DNA from 4 places in the Pseudomonas sp. TE21394 genome. Region 2 is predicted to be linked to each of the others. Evidence: predicted binding sites of a transcription regulator. Region 2 holds the regulator's gene; each other region holds the start of a gene.
The links. The regulator FliA, encoded in region 2, starts transcription of late flagellar genes. The targets are predictions, from matches to a motif close to CTAAAGTTTNNNNNNNNNNNGCCGNTAA.
Positions count from the first base shown of each region.

Region 1 (5,257 bases), 1.1 Mb from region 2:
TGTTCGCGGGCAAGCCCGCTCCCACAGGTTCCGCGCTTGCTTCAGCTACAGCGCGATCCTGTAGGGTTTACTGCTCCTTGGTCTCATCCATCTTCAACGTCCCCTCTTCGAAGATGTTCAGCTTCTGGCGCAGTTCACGCGGCTGCATGGGGGCCTGCTCGGTCCCCCCTGGCACAGCCGGTGCCGCAGCGGCCGGGCGTGTAGGCTCGGCAGCCGGTGCTTCTGGCGCGCCCTGCTCACCCTCGATGTTGCGCTGGGCCTTCTTGGTCAGCACGATGATGTCGATGCGGCGGTTGACCGGGTTGAACGGGTTGTTGCGGTCGAACAGCGACGACGAGGCATACCCCACCACGCGCGCCACCTGGCCATCCGGATAGCCACCGGCCACCAGCGCACGACGCGCGGCGTTGGCGCGGTTGGCCGACAGCTCCCAGTTGCCGAACTCACCGCTGCCCGCATACGGCTTGGCATCGGTGTGGCCACTGATGCTGATCTTGTTCGGCACCGCCTTGATGGTGTCAGCCATGGCCAGCAGGATGTCTTCGAAGTAAGGCTGCAGGCGCGCACTGCCGATGTCGAACATGGGCCGGTTCTCCGCATCCATGATCTGGATGCGCAGGCCGTCCTGGGTGATCTCGAACAGGATCTGGTCCTTGAACTTCTGCAGTTGCGGGTTTTCCTCAACCTTGTTCTGCAGCTCTTGCAGCAACAGCTCCAGACGCTCGCGCTCGACCTGCTCGGCCATCGTTTCCACCTGATCCTTGTCCAGCTGGATGCTGGTATCAGGCGTCGGCTCCGACTTGGCCTCGGGGTTGATGGTCTTTTCCGGGGCCAGCTGCGGTGAGCCACCGAGGTCGATGATGTACGGCGTACCGCTTTCCGAGAAGCCGATCGGGTCCTTGAAGTAGCCGGCAATGGCGATCTTCTGCTCCGGCGTGGCCGTGGACAACAACCACAGCACCAGGAAGAACGCCATCATCGCCGTGGCGAAGTCGGCGAAGGCAATTTTCCACGCGCCGCCGTGATGGCCGCCGCCATAGCGCTTGACGCGCTTGACGATGATGGGCTGATTGTTCTCCATGACTCAGCGACCGCGAACCGCTTGTTCCAGTTCGGCAAAGCTCGGGCGGTGCTTGGGGTACAGCACCTTGCGCCCGAATTCCACCGCCAGCGAAGGCGGCATGCCCGAGGCCGAGGCCACCAGCGAAGCCTTGATCGATTCGTAGAGGTTCAGCTCTTCCTTGGCATCGTGCTCCAGGCACTTGGCCAGCGGACCAAAGAAGCCATAGGCCGCCAGAATACCGAAGAAGGTACCTACCAGCGCCGCCCCCACATGGAGGCCGATGGAGGCCTGGTCACCATCGCCGAGCGAAGCCATGGTCACCACGATACCCAGTACCGCCGCAACGATACCGAAACCTGGCATGCCGTCGGCGATGCCGTTCACCGCATGGGACGGGTGCTCCAGCTCTTCCTTCATGCTCAACAGCTCCATGTCGAACAGACCTTCGAGCTCGTGCGGCGCCATGTTGCCGGTGGACATGATGCGCAGGTAGTCGCAGATGAATGCGGTCATGCGCTCGTCGGCCAGCACTGTCGGGTACTTGGCGAAAATCGGGCTGGCTGCGGCATCCTCGATGTCGGCCTCGATGGCCATCATGCCCTCACGACGGCTCTTGTTGAGGATTTCGTACACCAGGCCCAGTACTTCCAGGTAGAAGGCATGACTGAAGCGCGAGCCGAACATCTTCATCGACTTCTTGATGACGTGCATGGTCATGTAGCCAGGGTTGGCCTGCAGGAACGCACCAAAGGCCGCACCGCCAATGATCAGTACTTCGAACGGCTGGATCAGCGCCGCGATCTTGCCGTGAGAGAGTACGTATCCGCCGAGCACGCTCGCGAATACGACGATGATGCCGATAATTTTAGCCATAGGTTCAAAGCACTTGCTGTCGTGGTCAGGGGAAGAGACGGGAGCCTGAAAACTCTTCTTCTACTTATCGGCAGAACTGCGCCAGACTATAGCCACTCATTGCGAAAAGCCAGTTCGGACTGATGTCAAAATGACAATTGAAACCAAGGTGCCCGCTCAGGCCCCACGTACGCTAGAGGCCTGGGTAAAGCTGCTCGAGGGTGTTCGCATCCCGGTGCCGAAGCACAGCTACGACCGGGTCATGACCGCGATCCACGATAGCCGCCGCTCGCTGCGCGATATCGCCGAACTGATGCAGGATAGCCCGGCGCTGGTGCTGTCGGTGATGCGCGAAGCCAATCACCCCACCAATGCCAGCCTGGCCGAGCCGGCCGAGAGCCTGGAAGTCGCCATCAACCGCCTGGGCCTGGAGCGCAGCGAACAACTGCTCAAGCGTCTGCCTGCGCTGCCTGCGGAAGAGATCCCGCCGGTACTGTGCCAATTCCAGCTGATCAGCCAGCACGCCTCGCAGCAGGCCAGCGGCCTGTTCGCCAGCCGCCTGGCACGGCTATGGCAGGAAATTCACTGGGGCAGCCTGCTGTTCCTGGCACCACTGTGGCCGCTGGCGCTGGCCTACCCCAAGCTGCTCGACACCTGGGAACTGCGGGTTATCCACAAGGGCGAAGACGCCGCCCATGTCGAGGAACAGCTGTTTGGCGTGCGCATCATGACGCTGTGCCAGACCATGGCAGAGTACTGGCGCCTGCCACAGTGGGTGACCCAGGGTTATCGCCTGCTGCTGGAAGAACGCGAACAACTGGCCCAGGTGCTCAACATCGCCCGCGATCCGGACCTGCTCAGCCAGCAACATCGCCTGGACGCCGAGCCCGGCCTGCGTCGCTGGTTCAACCAGCCGGCCAATACCGTGCTTTTGGCCAACAACCTGGCCCTGGCGGCGCAGGTGGGCTGGGACAACCCGCACCTGCTGCGCTGGCAACTGTTGACCGCGCTGTACCTGCAGACCTCGCTGGAAGACGTGCAGCAGCAGGTGCACCAACAGGCAGCAGCCAGTGCCCGCCGCCATGCCCAGCACGCCCTGTTCCATCCGGCCGAAGCGCTGATCTGGCCTTGGCACCAGCGCCGCCCGCATCCGGACATGCTGACCTCGCCACCGCCCGGCAACGACGACCTGACGCGCTGGCGCAAGCTGTGCCAACACCTGCTGGCCCAACCCAGCCCGTTCACCAACGGCGTGCACCTGGCCACCCAGGTCCTTGAAGCCCTGTTGGCCTGCGGCATGCAGCGCGTCCTGCTGCTGAGCCTGGACAAGGCCAGCGATCAACTGCGTGTGCAGCAGTTCGCCGGCCTGCCCAAGGAGGTCGGGGCGCTTACCCTGCAGGTATCGCAGAACAAATTGCTGCAGAAGCTGCTGGCCCAGGCCGGCCAGTTACGCATTACCCCGCAGAACCACAGCCAGTTCTCGGCGCTGCTGCCGGCCCCACTGCAGGCCTTGTTCAGCAGCGAGCACGTGCTGCTGCGCTCGCTGGCGGTGAACGACCAGGTGTTGATGCTGATGGTGGCTGACCAAGGCAGCCGACCGCTGGCAGATGTCAGCGTGCAGGCTTTCGCCAAGACCGCACAATGCACCGAGCGGGCGCTGTCGGTGTTTGCCAACCGCAAGGCCTGAGCCTTGCGCTACAATCTCCCCCTCTTTGCAACTGGAGACCGTGGATGACTGACTTTTCCGGCCTGCCCCTGGTAATAGAAGCTGCAGACTTGCTGCCGCGCCTCGGTTCGCCACAGCTGATCCTGGTCGACCTGAGCAATAGCAACCGCTATACCAGCGGGCACATCCCCGGTGCACGCTTCGTCGAAGGCAAGCGCACCCAGCTCGGCCAGCCCCCTGCGCCCGGCTTGCTGCCAACCCAGGGCGAGCTGGAAAAACTGTTCAGCGAGCTTGGCCACCGCGACGATGCGGTGTATGTGGTATACGACGATGAAGGTGGCGGCTGGGCCGGGCGTTTCATCTGGCTGCTCGATGTGATCGGCCACAAGCGCTATCACTACCTGAACGGCGGCATACAGGCCTGGCCGGCCGACAAACTCTCCACCGAAGTGCCCGCCAGCGCTAACACCCCCGTGCAACTGCGCATCGACACGGCGCCCACAGCCACCCGCGAGTACCTGCAAAGCCGCCTGGGCGCGGAAGACCTGGTCATCTGGGATGCCCGTGGCCCGCAGGAATTCCGCGGCGAGAAAGTGCTGGCAGCCAGGGGCGGCCACATTCCCGGTGCCATCAATTTCGAGTGGACTGCCGGCATGGACCTCAACGACCACCTGCGCATCCGCCCGGACATCGCCCAAGTCCTGCAGAACCTGGGTATCACCCCCGACAAGGAAGTGATCACCCATTGCCAATCCCATCGCCGCTCCGGTTTCACCTACCTGGTGGCCAAGGCCCTCGGCTACCCACGCGTCAAGGCCTACGCCGGCTCGTGGAGCGAATGGGGCAACCACCCGGACACGCCTGTAGAAGTCTAAGGAACCTGCATGAAATCCCGTTTGTTCATCATCAGCCAGTACCTGCTGCCGCACCATCTGCTGTCGCGCCTGGCAGGCTGCATCGCCGAATGCCGTGTACGCTGGTTCAAGAACGCCTTTACCGCCTGGTTCGCCAAGCGCTACCAGGTGAACATGGCTGAAGCCCTGGTCGAAGACCTGAGCGCCTACGAGCACTTCAATGCGTTCTTCACCCGCGCCCTGAAGCCAGGCGCACGCCCGTTGGACGAAACCCCGGGCGCCATCCTGTGCCCGGCCGACGGTGCCGTCAGCCAGCTTGGTCCGATCGAGCACGGCCGCATATTCCAGGCAAAGGGCCACGGCTTCAGCGCCCAGGAACTGCTGGGCGGTGACCCGGCGCTGGCCGCACCGTTCATGGGTGGCGAATTCGCCACCATCTACCTGTCGCCGAAGGACTACCACCGCGTACACATGCCGCTGGCCGGTACCCTGCGCGAAATGGTCTATGTGCCGGGCCGCCTGTTCTCGGTCAACCAGACCACCGCTGAAAACGTCCCTGAGCTGTTCGCTCGCAACGAACGCGTGGTGTGCCTGTTCGATACCGAGCGCGGGCCGATGGCCGTGGTGCTGGTAGGTGCGATGATCGTCGCCTCGATCGAGACCGTGTGGGCCGGGCTGGTGACGCCGCCCAAGCGCGAGCTGAAAACCTTCCGTTACGACGAAGCCAGCCGCGCGCCGATTCACCTGGAAAAAGGTGCCGAGCTGGGCCGCTTCAAGCTGGGCTCGACCGCTATCGTGCTGTTCGGGCCAGAGCAGGTGAAA
Region 1 covers NZ_JBSRZR010000001.1:2,480,686-2,485,942, reverse strand. Annotated here, with positions in the region: gene motB (flagellar motor protein MotB) at 68-1,081, opposite strand; gene motA (flagellar motor stator protein MotA) at 1,085-1,936, opposite strand; gene ACVWZT_RS11440 (HDOD domain-containing protein) at 2,067-3,602, shown strand; gene ACVWZT_RS11435 (rhodanese-like domain-containing protein) at 3,647-4,456, shown strand; gene asd (archaetidylserine decarboxylase) at 4,466-5,257, shown strand, end outside.
Region 1: the regulator FliA is predicted to act here: its motif matches at 2,001-2,028, upstream of motA (flagellar motor stator protein MotA).

Region 2 (5,257 bases):
CCCGCGCCCGGACAGCAGCGACAACAACCGCCAATTGTTCGCCGGGCAGTCGCTGACTGCTGCCGAACCGTTGATCGAACCGCACGTCGACGCCCCCGAGCCTGCTGCTGCAGCCCCGGCTGCGGCGCCGGTCGATGCGCGCCTGGTCGATGCCATGCGCTCCGAGCTGTCCGGCCTGCGCGAGCTGCTGGAAGTGCAGCTCGGCTCGTTGGCCTGGAACCAGCTGCAAGGTAGCAAGCCACAGCAGGCCACCCTCTGGCGGCGCCTGCAGCGCATCGGCCTGTCCGGCCCGATCGCCCGCGAACTGCTGGACCTGACCGCTGGCATCGATGAGCCACGCCAGGCCTGGCGCATGCTGCTGGCGCACCTGGCGCGCATGATCGAAATCCCCGAGATCGAGCCGATCGAGGAGGGCGGGGTGATCGCCATGGTCGGCCCTGCCGGGATGGGCAAGACCACCACCCTGGCCAAGCTGGCCGCCCGTTACGTGCTCAAGTACGGCGCGCAGAACCTGGCGTTGGTGAGCATGGACAGCTTCCGCATCGGTGCCCAGGAGCAGCTCAAGACGCTGGGTCGCATCCTCAACGTGCCGGTGACTTACGTTGACCCGGGCCAGTCGCTGGCAGCAGCGCTGGAGCCGCTGCTGCGCAAGCGCGTGGTGCTGATCGATACCGCCGGCCTGCAGGCCAGCGACCCGGCCCTGCGCATGCAACTGGAAACCCTGGCCGGGCGCGGCATCGCCGCGAAGAACTACCTGGTCCTGGCCACCACCAGCCAGAAGCAGGTGCTGACCGCCGCCTACCACAGCTACAAGCGCTGTGGCCTGGCCGGCTGCATCCTGACCAAACTCGATGAAACGGCAAGCCTTGGTGACGTCTTGAGCCTTGCCATCAGTCATGAACTGCCAGTGGCCTACCTGACCGATGGGCCGCGCATTCCTGACGACCTGCACCTGCCGCGTGGGCACCAGTTGGTCACTCGCGCGGTCAATGTGCAGCAGCAGGACGAGCCCAGCGAAGAGGCCATGGCCGAAATGTTCGCTGATCTCTATCACAACCCACGACGAGCGGGTTGATGATGAAGCGTGTGCAAGGTAGCTATGCCAAGGGGTACGCAGAATTGCCCCACGTGTGGCCTGGGTCCCAGCGAGACAAGGTAAATAACAGACATGGGTAGCATGCATCCCGTACAGGTGATCGCCGTGACCGGTGGCAAAGGTGGCGTCGGCAAGACTAACGTTTCAGTGAACCTGTCCCTGGCGCTGGCCGAGCTTGGCCGCAGGGTCATGCTGCTTGACGCCGACCTGGGCCTGGCCAACGTCGACGTGCTGCTTGGCCTCACCCCCAAGCGGACCCTGGCCGATGTCATCGAAGGGCGCTGCGAGCTGCGTGACGTGATGCTGCAGGGCCCTGGCGGCGTGCGCATCGTGCCGGCGGCCTCGGGCACGCAGAGCATGGTGCACCTGGCGCCGGCCCAGCATGCCGGGCTGATCCAGGCGTTCAGCGAAATTGGCGACAACCTCGACGTGCTGGTCATCGACACCGCTGCCGGTATCGGTGACTCGGTAGTCAGCTTCGTCCGCGCCGCCCAGGAAGTGCTGCTGGTGGTCTGCGACGAACCCACATCCATCACCGATGCCTACGCCCTGATCAAGCTGCTCAACCGCGACTACGGCATGAACCGCTTCCGGGTGCTGGCAAACATGGCGCAGAGCCCGCAGGAAGGGCGCAACCTGTTCGCCAAGCTGACCAAGGTCACCGACCGCTTCCTCGATGTCGCCCTGCAGTACGTGGGCGCCGTGCCGTATGACGAATGCGTGCGCAAGGCCGTGCAGAAGCAGCGCGCCGTCTACGAGGCCTTCCCGCGCTCCAAGTGTGCCCTGGCATTCAAGGCGATTGCGCAGAAGGTTGACAGCTGGCCGCTGCCGGCCAACCCGCGTGGTCACCTGGAATTCTTTGTCGAGCGCCTGGTGCAGCCCACCAGCGCGGGACCTGTGTTATGAATGCGAGTGGTTTCAAGATGTACAGCCGAGCATCGAAAGACGCCCAGTACGAGCTGATCGAGCGCTATGCCCCGCTGGTCAAGCGTATCGCCTACCACCTGTTGGCGCGCTTGCCGGCCAACGTGCAGGTCGAGGACCTGATCCAGGCCGGCATGATCGGCCTGCTGGAAGTGGCCAACAAGTACGACGCCAGCAAGGGTGCCAGCTTCGAGACCTACGCCGGCATCCGTATTCGCGGGGCCATGCTCGACGAGGTGCGCAAGGGTGACTGGGCACCGCGTTCGGTGCACCGCAACACGCGCATGGTCAGTGACGCGATGCGTGCCGTGGAGGCCAGAACCGGGCGTGACGCTAAAGATCATGAAGTTGCTGCCGAACTCCAGTTGAGTCTCGATGATTACTACGGGATCTTGAACGACACCTTGGGCAGCCGCCTGTTCAGCTTTGACGACCTGTTGCAGGACGGCGAGCACGAAGGGCTGCATGAAGATGGCGCCAGCGGCCATGTCGAGCCTGCACGTGGCCTGGAGGACGAGCGCTTCCAGGCTGCCCTGACCGAGGCCATTGCCAACCTGCCGGAGCGTGAGCGCCTGGTGCTGGCGCTGTACTACGACGAAGAGCTGAACCTCAAGGAGATCGGTGAGGTGCTTGGGGTCAGCGAGTCGCGGGTCAGCCAGTTGCACAGCCAGTGTGCCGCGCGCCTGCGCAGCCGCCTTGGGGAATGGCGGGCGCGTTGAACCCGGTGTCGTTGCAGTCGTTTTCCACGTGCGTTTTCCATGTTGCACCGATTTGATTGAATGCGCGCTCGCAGCCGGGCGTGTTTGAGACTGCTTGGAGGTCTACTTGAACAAAGACATGAAAATCCTCATCGTTGACGACTTTTCGACGATGCGGCGGATCATCAAGAACCTGTTGCGTGATCTGGGCTTCACCAACACCGAAGAAGCCGATGACGGCACCACGGCGCTGCCGATGCTGGAAAACGGCCATTACGACTTCCTGGTGACCGACTGGAACATGCCCGGCATGTCCGGCATCGACCTGCTGCGTAAAGTCCGTGCCAGCGACAAACTGAAAGCCATGCCGGTACTGATGGTGACCGCCGAGGCCAAGCGCGACCAGATCATTGAAGCGGCCCAGGCCGGCGTCAATGGCTATGTGGTCAAGCCGTTCACCGCCCAGGTGCTCAAAGAGAAGATCGAGAAGATCTTCGAACGCGTCAACGGCTGAGTCACGTCAGGGGGGCGCCATGGATTCATCACAAACGTCTTTGGGCGAGTTCGAATCGACCCTGAAGAAGCATGCCCAGGAATTGGTCGCGAGCCTCGAGCACGGCCGTTTCGGCGAGGCGGTACAGCTGATCCACGAACTGAACCAGACCCGCGACCGTGGCCTGTACCAGGAAGTCGGCAAGCTTACCCGCGAGTTGCACAGCGCCATCGTCAGTTTCCAGATCGACCCCACCATGCCGCAGGCCGAGGAGGTGTCGCAGATAACCGACGCCACCGAGCGCCTGTCCTACGTGGTCAGGCTTACCGAAGGCGCGGCCAACCGCACCATGGACCTGGTCGAGGAAAGCACGCCTGTGCTCAACGACCTGGCCAGCGAGGCCACAGCCCTGAGTAGTGACTGGCAACGCTTCATGCGTCGCGAGGTCGCTGCGCCGGAGTTCCGTGACCTGGTGAAACGCGTTGACAGTTTTTTGACGCACAGCGCGGAAGGTAACCGCAAGGTCGCCGGCCACCTCAACGACATTCTGCTGGCCCAGGACTATCAGGACCTGACCGGCCAGGTGATCAAGCGTGTCACCGCGCTGGTGACCGAGGTGGAAAGCAACCTGCTGAAACTGGTGCTGATGGCCAGCCAGGTCGACCGCTTTGCCGGCATCCAGCATGACCACGATCAACTGCGCGCAGAAAAAGATCGAGAAAAACATCCGACTCGGGGTGAAGGTCCGCAGATTCATGCCGATAAGCGTGAAGACGTCGTGTCCGGTCAGGACGATGTCGATGATCTGCTGTCCAGCCTGGGTTTTTAAGGAGCACCTTTGATGAGCTTCGGCGCCGATGAAGAAATCCTCCAGGATTTCCTGGTAGAAGCCGGCGAAATTCTTGAGCAACTGTCCGAGCAACTGGTCGAGCTGGAAAGCCGACCCGACGATGCCGACCTGCTCAATGCGATCTTTCGCGGTTTCCACACTGTAAAAGGGGGCGCCGGCTTCCTCCAGCTGAACGAGCTGGTGGAGTGCTGCCATATCGCCGAGAACGTCTTCGACATCCTGCGCAAGGGTGAGCGCCGGGTCGATGCGGAACTGATGGACGTGGTGCTCGAGGCACTGGATACGGTCAACAGCATGTTTGGCCAGGTGCGCGAGCGCAGCGAAGTGACCCCGGCCACCCCCGAGTTGCTGGCGGCTTTGTCGCGTCTGGCCGAGCCGGGCGCTGCGCAAGAAGCCCAAGCGCCTGCTGCGGCGACGCCGGAGCCGGTGGTCGAGGCTGCCGCCGCGGAGCAGGACATCACCGACAGCGAGTTCGAGCAGTTGCTCGATTCGCTCGATGCGGTCAAGGCCCAGGCAGCGGCCGACGAGCAGCTGCACGGCGAGACCGTCAGCGCTGAAGGTGACGAAATCACCGATGCCGAGTTCGAATCGTTGCTCGACCAGTTGCACGGCAAAGGCCAGTTCAGTGCCGAACTTGCCGCGCCAGCGGTCGCCAGCGCGCCGGAAGCGGCCAGCGACGAAATTACCGACGCCGAATTCGAATCGCTGCTCGACCAGCTGCATGGCAAGGGCACGTTCCAGGCCGACGCCTTGCCGGCGGCCAAGGCCCCTGCGCCTGCCGCTGCCGAGCCCGCTGCCGGTAGCGACGAAATCAGCGAGCACGAGTTCGAGGCGCTGCTGGACCAGTTGCACGGCAAGGGCAAGTTCAGCGGCGAGGTGGCCGCTGCCGAAGCCCCTGCCGCAGCCAAGGTGCAGGCGCCGGTTGCGCCCAAGGCTGACAGCCAGCCGGTGGCCAAGCCTGCTGCAGCTGCCGCACCTGCGCCCGCCAGCAAGCCTGCCGCGGCGCCACGCGCTGCGGCCCCGGCTGCCGACAAGCACGCTGCCAGCGAAGCGGAAACCACTGTGCGGGTCGACACCGCGCGCCTGGACGAGATCATGAACATGGTCGGCGAACTGGTGCTGGTGCGTAACCGCCTGGTGCGCCTGGGCCTGAACAGCGGCGACGAGGCCATGTCCAAGGCCGTGTCCAACCTCGA
Region 2 covers NZ_JBSRZR010000001.1:3,586,132-3,591,388, forward strand. Annotated here, with positions in the region: gene flhF (flagellar biosynthesis protein FlhF) at 1-1,075, shown strand, start outside; gene fleN (flagellar synthesis regulator FleN) at 1,160-2,002, shown strand; gene fliA (RNA polymerase sigma factor FliA) at 1,999-2,739, shown strand; gene ACVWZT_RS16480 (chemotaxis response regulator CheY) at 2,858-3,232, shown strand; gene ACVWZT_RS16485 (protein phosphatase CheZ) at 3,252-4,040, shown strand; gene ACVWZT_RS16490 (chemotaxis protein CheA) at 4,053-5,257, shown strand, end outside.

Region 3 (5,257 bases), 460 kb from region 2:
GTGCGTGCAGGAAGTACTGGTTGATCGCGACCAGCTCGTTTCCGAGGATCTTGTTGAGATGCTGGATGACGCTTACGTCGCCTTTCATGTCGGGTTCCTGCCCTGTAGAAGTGTGCCAATACACTGAAGTTTGAGCCTGATACCCAGGTGTGTCAAACCTAAGTTGTTGAATAATAAATGAAAATTAATAGGAATAAGAATGTTTGTGAACCGCGTTGGAACGCTAACCTATTGAATTTCAGGCATAAAAAAACCGGACACTAGGTCCGGTTCTTCGAATTCTGGGTTTCAGGCGGCGGTAAATTCTACCGGGTAGGGCAGGGCGGCCTGGCTGACCTGAAGCTCGGTGAGGGTTTCGCGCACCACCTGCTTTGCCACGCAGGCGCATTTGCCACATTGGCTGGCGACATTGGTCGCGGCTCGCACTTCCTTGTAACTGCAGCATCCTTCGTAGATCGCATCGCGGATCTGTCCGTCGGTAACGCCGACACAAAGACACACATACATAGAGGCTGACCATCGTTGCTGGGCTCGATGGGGTGGAGCTTAATGCTAATGAGAATGCTTGTCAAAGGAGTTTCTGGAACGCCTGCGCTTGAGCGACCGGCGGTTACTTCGTCGTTGGAGTCGGCCTGTCACCAGAAGCCGTGTATGATGGTTGGCCTTTGTTGGATGTCGGGCAGGCCCGTCTGGCCCCGGCAAACGTTTTTCACCCTCATCAGGAGATTACAATGAGCGTACTCGTTGGTAAGAAAGCCCCCGATTTCACCGTGCCGGCTGTGCTGGGCAATGGCGAAATCGTCGACAGCTTCAACCTGGCTTCGGCCATCAAGGGCAAGTACGGCCTGGTGTTCTTCTACCCGCTGGACTTCACCTTCGTCTGCCCGTCCGAGCTGATCGCCCTGGACAACCGCATCCCTGATTTCCAGGCGCGCAACGTCGAAGTGATCGGTGTGTCGATCGACTCGCACTTCACTCACAACGCCTGGCGTAACACCCCGGTCAACAACGGCGGTATCGGCCAGGTCAAGTACACCCTGGCTGCCGACATGACCCACGAAATCTGCAAAGCCTATGATGTCGAGTCCGAAGGCGGCGTGGCCTTCCGTGGCGCCTTCCTGATCGACACCAACGGTGTTGTCCGTTCGCAGATCGTCAACGACCTGCCACTGGGCCGTAACATGGACGAGCTGCTGCGTCTGGTCGACGCCCTGCAGTTCCACGAGGAGCACGGCGAAGTCTGCCCTGCCAACTGGAAGAAAGGCGACAAGGGCATGAGCGCTTCGCCAGAAGGCGTTGCTGCTTACCTGAGCGAGAACGCTGGCAAGCTGTAATTGCCGCGCGCATGAAAAACCGGCCCTTTGGTGGCCGGTTTTTTTTGCCGTGCTGTGCCGGACTCTTCGCGGGGTTCCCGCGATTACGGGCTCAATCGTTGAAGTCGCGCCAGCCGCCCATCTCTTTCCAGCGGTTGACGATGCCGCAGAACAACTCAGCGGTCTTCTCTGTATCGTAACGCGCCGAGTGCGCCTCACGCCCGTCGAAGTCGATGTCGGCGCTCTGGCAGGCCCGCGCCAGTACGGTCTGGCCATAGGCCAGGCCTGCCAGGGTAGCGGTGTCGAAGCTGGAGAACGGGTGGAACGGGTTGCGCTTGAGGTCGTTGCGCATCACCGCTGCATTGAGAAAGCCAAGGTCGAAGCTGCTGTTGTGGCCGACCAGGATTGCCCGCTTGCAGCCATTGGCCTTGAGCGCCTTGCGGACGCCGCGGAAGATGTCGGTCAGCGCGCTTTCTTCACTCACCGCCATGCGCAGCGGGTGATCCAGCTTGATCCCGGTGAACTCCAGTGCGGCTGGCTCGATGTTGGCGCCTTCGAACGGTTCCACCCGGTGGAAGTAGGTGTGCTCGGGGAACAGGAAGCCCTTTTCGTCCATGCCGATGGTGACTGCGGCAATTTCCAGCAGGGCGTCGGTAGCGCTGTTGAAGCCACCGGTCTCCACATCCACCACTACCGGCAGGTAGCCGCGGAAGCGCTCGGCCATCGGGTGACGCGACCCGCTGCTGCCCTGGGTATCGAGTTCGTCTTCGTACAGGTCTTCGCTCACGCGTTCTCCTCCAGCAGGCGCCAGCGCAGTTTTTCGCCGGCGCGCAGCGGGACTACGGTTTGCTCGCCAAACGGCAGGCTGTCCGGGGCAGTCCATTCTTCGCGAACCAGGGTGATGGTGTCGGTGTTCGCCGGCAGGCCGTAGAAAGCCGGGCCGTGCAGGCTGGCAAAGCCTTCCAGCTTGTCCAGCGCGTTACGCTGTTCGAACGCTTCGGCGTACATCTCGATGGCCGCGTAGGCGGTGTAGCATCCGGCGCAACCGCAGGCAGCTTCCTTGGCATGGCGGGCATGCGGGGCCGAGTCGGTACCCAGGAAGAACTTCGGGTTGCCGCTGGTGGCAGCGTCCAGCAACGCCACCTGGTGGGTGTTGCGCTTTAGGATCGGCAGGCAGTAGAAGTGCGGGCGAATGCCGCCGACCAGCATGTGGTTGCGGTTGTACAGCAAGTGTTGCGCGGTGATGGTCGCGCCGACGTTGGCCGGGGCCTCGGTGACGAACTGGGCGGCATCGCTGGTGGTGATGTGCTCGAATACTACCTTCAGCGTCGGGAAGCGTTCGACCACACGGCGCATGTGTTCGTCGATGAAGCGCTTCTCGCGGTCGAACACGTCGATCTCGCTGCGGGTCACTTCGCCGTGCACGAGCAGAGGCATGCCGACTTCCGCCAGCGCCTCGATGGCCGGGAAGATATTATCGATGCTGGTCACGCCCGAGTCGGAGTTGGTGGTAGCGCCGGCCGGGTACAGCTTGGCGGCGTACACGAAGCCGCTGGCCTTGGCCATGCGGATGTCCTCAGGGCTGGTGCGGTCGGTAAGGTACAGCACCATCAGCGGTTCGAAGCGGCTGCCGGCCGGCCGGGCGGCCAGGATGCGCTCACGGTAGGCGCCGGCTTCGACGGCATTGCGAACCGGTGGAACCAGGTTGGGCATGATGATGGCACGGGCGAAGGTACGCGCCACGTCGCCAACGGTATGGGGCAGGACGGCACCATCGCGCAGATGGATGTGCCAGTCGTCGGGACGCAGGAGGGTCAGGCGATCGGACATTGGGGATTCCAGGCGGGTCGAACTCAAGCCCCAATGCTACCGGAAATCCCTGGGTGGAGCACGGCTATCAAGTTTTCCGGCTGGCGTCCGATAGCCTGCAGGTAAGCCGTCAGAATTTGTGGAGCCGCCCGTGCGCCAGCGTTACCTAGCCCTATTGACCCTGTTCGCCAGTCTGCCGGCTGGTGCGCTGACCTTCCAGACGCGCATGGAAAATATCGCCTGGAAGGTCGAGGGTGACCAGTTCGAGTGTCGGCTGGTGCAGCCGATCGACGGCTTTGGCACTGGTGAGTTCGTGCGCCGAGCGGGCGAACAGCCGGTGTTCCAGCTGCGTTCGGACAGCAACGCGCTGGGCGCCGGCACCGCTACCTTGCTGGCAGCCGCTGCACCGTGGCAACCCGGGCGCAGCGACATCAACCTGGGCAGCGTGCGCATGGCCCGCACTGGCGTGTTGTTCAGCTCGTCGCAGGGCCAGGCCAGCCGGCTGATCAATGGTCTGCTCGACGGCCGCAGCACCGTGGTGCGCAACTATGCCGGCGAGGCGGGCAGGCCGATGGAAGTGCGAGTGTTGCCGGTCAGCTTTGCCAAGGCCTACAGCGACTACCAGGCCTGTGCCGGCAAGCTGCTGCCAATGAACTATGACCAGGTGCGCCAGACCCAGGTCGGCTTCCCTGGCGGCGGTTTTGAACTGGATCAATCGGCCAAGGCACGGCTGGATGTGATCCTCGACTACATGAAGGCCGACCCGACAGTGAACCATGTCGAGCTCAACGGCCATTCTGACAACAGCGGCAACCGCCTGACCAACCGTGACATGTCGCGCCGCCGCGCACTGGCGGTGGCTGATTACCTCAAGGCCAATGGCGTGCCGGAAGAGCAGATCAGTGTGCGCTTCCATGGCGAGCGTTATCCGTTGGCAAAAAACAACAGCGCGGCGAACCGGGCGCGTAACCGTCGCGTGAACATTGAACTGGATCGGGTCGCGGTGGTCGAGAAACCGGTGGAAAAGCCGGCTGAGCCGACACCGCAAGCCGTGGCTCCGGCCCCGGCACCAACCAGCCCGGCGGCGGGCACAAAGGCTCCCTGACATTTCCTGTCGCATATGCCGTCGCCCTTCCGACAGTTCCTGTCGCTTTGTCGTCAGAAGCTGTCGCCCCACTGTAAATTTACTCGCAAGGTCGTTAGAATCGACGCTTTTCCGTACAACCCCGTGGAGTGATGGCATGGCGGACGTAAAAAAGGTCGTACTGGCGTATTCCGGCGGCCTTGATACTTCGGTGATTCTCAAGTGGCTGCAGGATACCTACAACTGCGAAGTGGTGACCTTCACCGCAGACCTGGGGCAGGGTGAAGAGGTCGAGCCGGCCCGCGCCAAGGCCCAGGCAATGGGCGTCAAAGAGATCTACATCGACGACCTGCGCGAAGAGTTCGTGCGTGATTTCGTGTTCCCGATGTTCCGCGCCAACACCGTCTACGAAGGCGAGTACCTGCTGGGTACCTCCATCGCCCGCCCGCTGATCGCCAAGCGCCTGATTGAAATTGCCAATGAAACCGGCGCTGACGCCATCTCCCACGGCGCAACCGGCAAAGGCAACGACCAGGTACGTTTCGAGCTGGGCGCCTACGCCCTGAAACCAGGCGTCAAGGTCATCGCCCCATGGCGCGAGTGGGACCTGCTGTCCCGCGAGAAGCTGATGGACTATGCCGAGAAGCACGGTATCCCGATCGAACGCCACGGCAAGAAGAAGTCGCCGTACTCGATGGACGCCAACCTGCTGCACATCTCCTACGAAGGCGGGGTCCTGGAAGATACCTGGACCGAGCACGAGGAAGACATGTGGCGCTGGAGCGTTTCGCCAGAGAACGCCCCGGACCAGGCGACCTACATCGAGCTTACCTACCGCAACGGTGACATCGTTGCCATCGATGGCGTCGAGAAAACCCCGGCCACCGTGCTGGCCGACCTGAACCGCATCGGTGGTGCCAACGGCATCGGCCGCCTGGACATCGTCGAGAACCGTTACGTCGGCATGAAGTCGCGTGGTTGCTACGAGACCCCTGGCGGCACCATCATGCTCAAGGCCCACCGTGCCATCGAGTCGATCACCCTGGATCGC
Region 3 covers NZ_JBSRZR010000001.1:3,128,596-3,133,852, forward strand. Annotated here, with positions in the region: gene bfr (bacterioferritin) at 1-88, opposite strand, end outside; gene ACVWZT_RS14400 (bacterioferritin-associated ferredoxin) at 289-507, opposite strand; gene ACVWZT_RS14405 (peroxiredoxin) at 732-1,334, shown strand; gene rnt (ribonuclease T) at 1,426-2,100, opposite strand; gene pyrC (dihydroorotase) at 2,097-3,143, opposite strand; gene ACVWZT_RS14420 (flagellar protein MotY) at 3,274-4,227, shown strand; gene ACVWZT_RS14425 (argininosuccinate synthase) at 4,364-5,257, shown strand, end outside.
Region 3: the regulator FliA is predicted to act here: its motif matches at 3,210-3,237, upstream of ACVWZT_RS14420 (flagellar protein MotY).

Region 4 (5,257 bases), 3.5 Mb from region 2:
TCTGCCACCAGGTCAACCTGGAATACCTGGGCCGCACCGTCTGGACCCGTGAGGCCGATGGCCGCACCTACGCCTTCCCGGACACCTTGGTCGGCACTGATTCGCATACCACCATGATCAATGGCCTGGGCGTGCTCGGCTGGGGCGTGGGCGGCATCGAAGCGGAAGCGGCCATGCTCGGCCAGCCGGTATCAATGCTGATCCCGGAAGTGATCGGCTTCAAGCTGACCGGCAAGCTGCGCGAAGGCATCACCGCCACCGACCTGGTGCTGACGGTGACGCAGATGCTGCGCAAGAAGGGTGTGGTCGGCAAGTTCGTCGAATTCTATGGCGATGGCCTGGCCGAGCTGCCCTTGGCCGACCGCGCGACCATCGCCAACATGGCCCCGGAATACGGTGCCACCTGCGGCTTCTTCCCGGTCGACCAGGTAACCCTGGACTACCTGCGCCTGTCCGGCCGCCCCGAGGCGACCGTGCAACTGGTCGAGCACTACTGCAAAGCCCAGGGCTTGTGGCGGCTGCCGGGGCAGGAGCCGCTGTTCAGCGACAGCCTGGCGCTGGACATGCACGAGGTGGAGGCCAGCCTGGCCGGGCCCAAGCGGCCGCAGGACCGAGTGGCCCTGGGCCAGGTCCGCCAGGCCTTCGACCACTTTATCGAACTGCAGCCCAAACCCCTTGCCAAGGAAGTCGGCCGTCTGGAAAGCGAAGGTGGCGGCGGCGTGGCGGTGGGCAACGCCGACCAGGCCGGAGAAATCGACTACAGCCATCAAGGCCAGACCCATACCCTGCGCGATGGCGCGGTGGTGATCGCTGCGATCACCTCCTGCACCAACACCTCCAACCCCAGCGTGATGATGGCCGCCGGGCTGGTGGCGAAAAAGGCCCTGGAGAAAGGCCTGCAGCGCCAACCTTGGGTCAAGAGTTCGCTGGCGCCGGGTTCCAAGGTAGTCACCGACTACTTCAAGGCCGCCCGGCTCGACACCTACCTCGACCAACTGGGGTTCGACCTGGTCGGCTATGGTTGCACCACCTGCATCGGCAACTCTGGCCCGCTGGATGACGCGATCGAAAAGGCCATTGGCAGCGCCGACCTCACCGTAGCCTCGGTATTGTCGGGGAACCGCAACTTCGAAGGCCGCGTGCACCCGCTGGTGAAGACCAACTGGCTGGCCTCGCCGCCGCTGGTGGTGGCCTATGCCCTGGCCGGCACCGTGCGCCTGGACCTGACCAGCGACCCGCTGGGGACCGGCAACGACGGCCAGCCGGTGTACTTGCGCGACATCTGGCCCAGCCAGCAGGAAATCGCCGCGGCCGTGGCCAAGGTCGATACGGCGATGTTCCACAAGGAATACGCCGAAGTGTTCGCTGGCGATGCGCAGTGGCAGGCCATCGAAGTACCTCAGGCAGCCACCTACGCGTGGCAGGCTGACTCCACCTACATCCAGCATCCCCCCTTCTTCGATGGCATCGGCGGGCCACCACCGCAGCTCACGGATATCCGGAACGCAAGAATACTGGCGCTGCTGGGCGACTCGGTGACCACCGACCACATTTCCCCGGCCGGCAATATCAAGGCCGACAGCCCGGCCGGGCGCTACCTGCGTGAACAGGGCGTGGAACCACGCGATTTCAACTCCTACGGCTCGCGGCGTGGCAACCATGAAGTGATGATGCGGGGCACCTTCGCCAACATCCGTATCCGCAACGAGATGCTGCCGGGCGAAGAAGGTGGCATCACCCTGCACGTGCCCACTGGCGAGAAATTGCCGATCTACGACGCCGCCATGCGCTACCAGCAAGCCGGCACTCCGCTGGTAGTGATTGCCGGGCAGGAGTACGGCACCGGTTCAAGCCGCGACTGGGCGGCCAAGGGCACCAACCTGCTGGGCGTCAAGGCGGTGCTCGCAGAAAGCTTCGAACGCATTCACCGTTCCAATCTGGTGGGCATGGGGGTGCTGCCGCTGCAGTTCAAGGCCGGGCACAACCGCAAGCAACTGGGGCTGACCGGCAAGGAGCAGATCGATGTCCTGGGCCTGACCGGCGCGGAACTCCACCCAGGCATGAACCTGCCCCTGCGCATCATCCGCGAGGATGGGCAGCAGGAGCAGATCGAAGTGCTTTGCCGCATCGACACTTTGAACGAGGTGGAGTACTTCAAGGCAGGGGGAATCCTGCATTATGTGTTGCGTCAGCTGATCGCCGGCTGAATCGGGTATGCTTGGGCCGCTCCCGCAGGCGATGGGTAGCGGCCCGTTTCCATCTACCCGAGAAGGACCACTCGTGCCTCGCCTCCACCTGATCGTTCTCCTGTTTCTGGCCCTCGGTTACACGCTGGCCCTGAACCTCGGCAACCTTGGCATCGCCACCCTGCCCACCTTCCTCGCCCTGCTTGTCTGCGCCCTGCTTGCTGGTCGCCCGCAGCGCTGGCTACGAGCCCTGGGCCATGTACTGTTCATCCTGTTGGCTATCGCCCTGGCGCTGCACTGGCTGCCCGGTTTAACGCAGCCAAGGTCATCGACAGCGCCATCCTCAGCTCCGGCGCCCAGCCCTTCACCTTGTACCTGAACCTGGACAAACCGCTGATCGGCGCCTGGCTGCTGTTGGCCTGCCCTTGGCTGATCATCTGGCGCGGCCAGGGCCTGCAGGCCAGCCTGCTGTACGTGCTGCCCCTGACCCTGCTTGCCTGCCTGGGCGGCGCCTGGGCCTTGGGCATGGTTGCATGGGCGCCGAAATGGCCCGAACAGGCCTGGCTGTGGTTGCTGAACAACCTGTTGTTGGTCAGCCTGACCGAAGAGCTGCTGTTTCGCGGTTATCTGCAAGGCAGCCTACAGCGCATGCTGCGCCATCAGGGGCTGGCGTTGTTCGCCGCCGCCATGCTGTTCGGCCTGGCCCACCTGGGGGCTGGCTGGCAATGGGTATACCTGGCCACCCTCGCTGGTCTGGGCTACGGCCTGGCATACCGCTGGGGCGGCGTGGCGGCAGCCGTGCTTTGCCACTTCGGCCTGAACCTGATGCATTTCACGCTGTTCAGCTACCCGATGCTGGCTCTTGGCTAGCTAATCGGTCATCATCTGACTTCTACGTCATTAATCCGCAGTAAAAACGCAATAATGACGCAAACAAGCCTGAACATGCCCGGCGACTAACCCAGACTGAATAATGGCCTATTGCCACAGATCAAGCCTTGCAAATATTCACTCAATAAAACCAGGGCCTTGCCGATAGCTTTGGAAAGCCCTGCGGACTATCAACCCATGCGTAACAACCAGCCGATTACCCAGAGAGAAAGGACTTTCCCTGCCCAGCAGCGGTTGATCTCTACCACCAATGCCAAAGGGGTGATCACTTACTGCAACGATGCTTTCATCGAGATAAGTGGTTTCACCCGCGAAGAACTGACCGGTGCGCCACACAACCTGGTACGCCACCCGGACGTGCCGCCAGCCGTGTTCGCGCACATGTGGCAGACCCTCAAGCAGGGCCAGCCGTGGATGGGTATCGTCAAGAACCGCTGCAAGTCCGGTGACCACTATTGGGTCAACGCCTACGTCACGCCGATCTTCGACAACAACCAGGTGGTTGGCTTCGAATCGGTGCGGGTCAAACCCACTGCCGAACAGATTCGTCGCGCCGAGGCGCTCTACCAACGGATCAACCAGGGCAAGCCGCCAGTACCACGCCGCGACAAGTGGCTACCGGTGCTGCAGGACTGGCTGCCGTTCATCCTGATCAGCCAGGTGGGCTTCCTGATCGGCAACTGGCTCGGCCATTCCTGGGGCTTCGCCCTGGCCGCCGGGCTTTCCGTACCCCTGGGCCTGCTCGGTCTGGGCTGGCAGCAGCGCGGCCTCAAGCGCCTGCTGCGCCTGGCCGAACAGACCACCTCCGACCCGCTGATCGCACAGATGTACACTGACAGCCGCGGGGTACAGGCACGCCTGGAAATGGCCATGCTGAGCCAGGACGCACGCATGAAAACCTGCCTGACCCGTCTGCAGGACAGCGCCGAACACCTCAGCGAACAGGCGCGCCAGTCCGACGCCCTGGCGCACAGGAGTTCTTCGGGGCTGGAACGTCAGCGTGTGGAAACCGAGCAAGTCGCCGCCGCAGTCAATCAGATGGCCGCCACCACCCAGGAAGTGGCCAACCACGTGCAGCGCACCGCCGATGCCACCCAGGAAGCCAACCGCCTGACCAGCCAGGGCAGGCAGATCGCCGGGGAAACCCGCGAAGCCATCGAGCGCCTGTCGGCTGCGGTAGGCGAAACTGGCCAGACAGTCACCCAGTTGGCCAAGGACAGTGACGAGATTGGTGGCGTGGTCGATGTGATCAAGGGCATCGCCGATCAGACCAACCTGTTGGCATTGAACGCAGCCATCGAAGCGGCGCGTGCAGGTGAAATGGGCCGTGGCTTTGCCGTGGTGGCCGATGAAGTGCGCCAGCTGGCACAGCGCACCGCCGAGTCCACCGGGCAGATTCACGGGCTTATCGCCAAGCTGCAACAGACTGCCAGCAATGCCGTACTGACCATGGAAACCGGCCACCGCCAGGCGCAGGAAGGCGTCGAACGCGTGATGCAGGCCGACGAGGCACTGGTCGGGATCAGCGAAGCGGTGGCCAACATCACCGACATGGCAACCCAGATCGCCGCCGCGACAGAAGAGCAGACCGCGGTAGCCGACGAGATCAGCCGCAACATCAGCACCATTGCCGAGCTGGCCGACCAGACCGCCGAACAGGCCCAGCACTCGGCGCTGCTCAGCGAAGAGCTGACCAGTACCGCGGGTACCCAGTACTCACTGGTGGAGCGCTTCAACCGCTAAGCCCCTCAGAAAAGCTTGCCCGTGAACAGAGTAGCTACCTTGGGAACTGCGCTGACTACAAGTTGGCGCTGTACCTGAATCCTCCAGGTCACCAATCCAGGTGCAAACGGCTCTCGAAATAGCGTTCTTCCCCGCTCAGTGGGTCCTCGAAACGCAAGCTCTGCGCCAGCAGTTTCAACGGCCGCTGATAGTCATCCTGTTCGTTGAGCAACAGCGGGTAGAACGGGTCATTGCTGATACCCGCACCCAATGCCGCCATGTGCACACGCAACTGGTGGGTCTTGCCGGTGACCGGCGACAACCCATAGCGCCACAGGTCGCCATGCTTCTCCAGCACTTCGGCCCAGGTTTCGCTGTTAGCCTCCCCTTCCACTTCGTGCATGCGGAAAAACGGCTCGCCATGCACCAGGCGGCTTTTGTGCACCAGCGGAAAATCG
Region 4 covers NZ_JBSRZR010000001.1:135,063-140,319, forward strand. Annotated here, with positions in the region: gene acnA (aconitate hydratase AcnA) at 1-2,207, shown strand, start outside; partial or broken gene ACVWZT_RS00640 (CPBP family intramembrane glutamic endopeptidase) at 2,239-3,056, shown strand; gene ACVWZT_RS00645 (methyl-accepting chemotaxis protein) at 3,255-4,820, shown strand; gene ACVWZT_RS00650 (pseudouridine synthase) at 4,909-5,257, opposite strand, start outside.
Region 4: the regulator FliA is predicted to act here: its motif matches at 3,198-3,225, upstream of ACVWZT_RS00645 (methyl-accepting chemotaxis protein).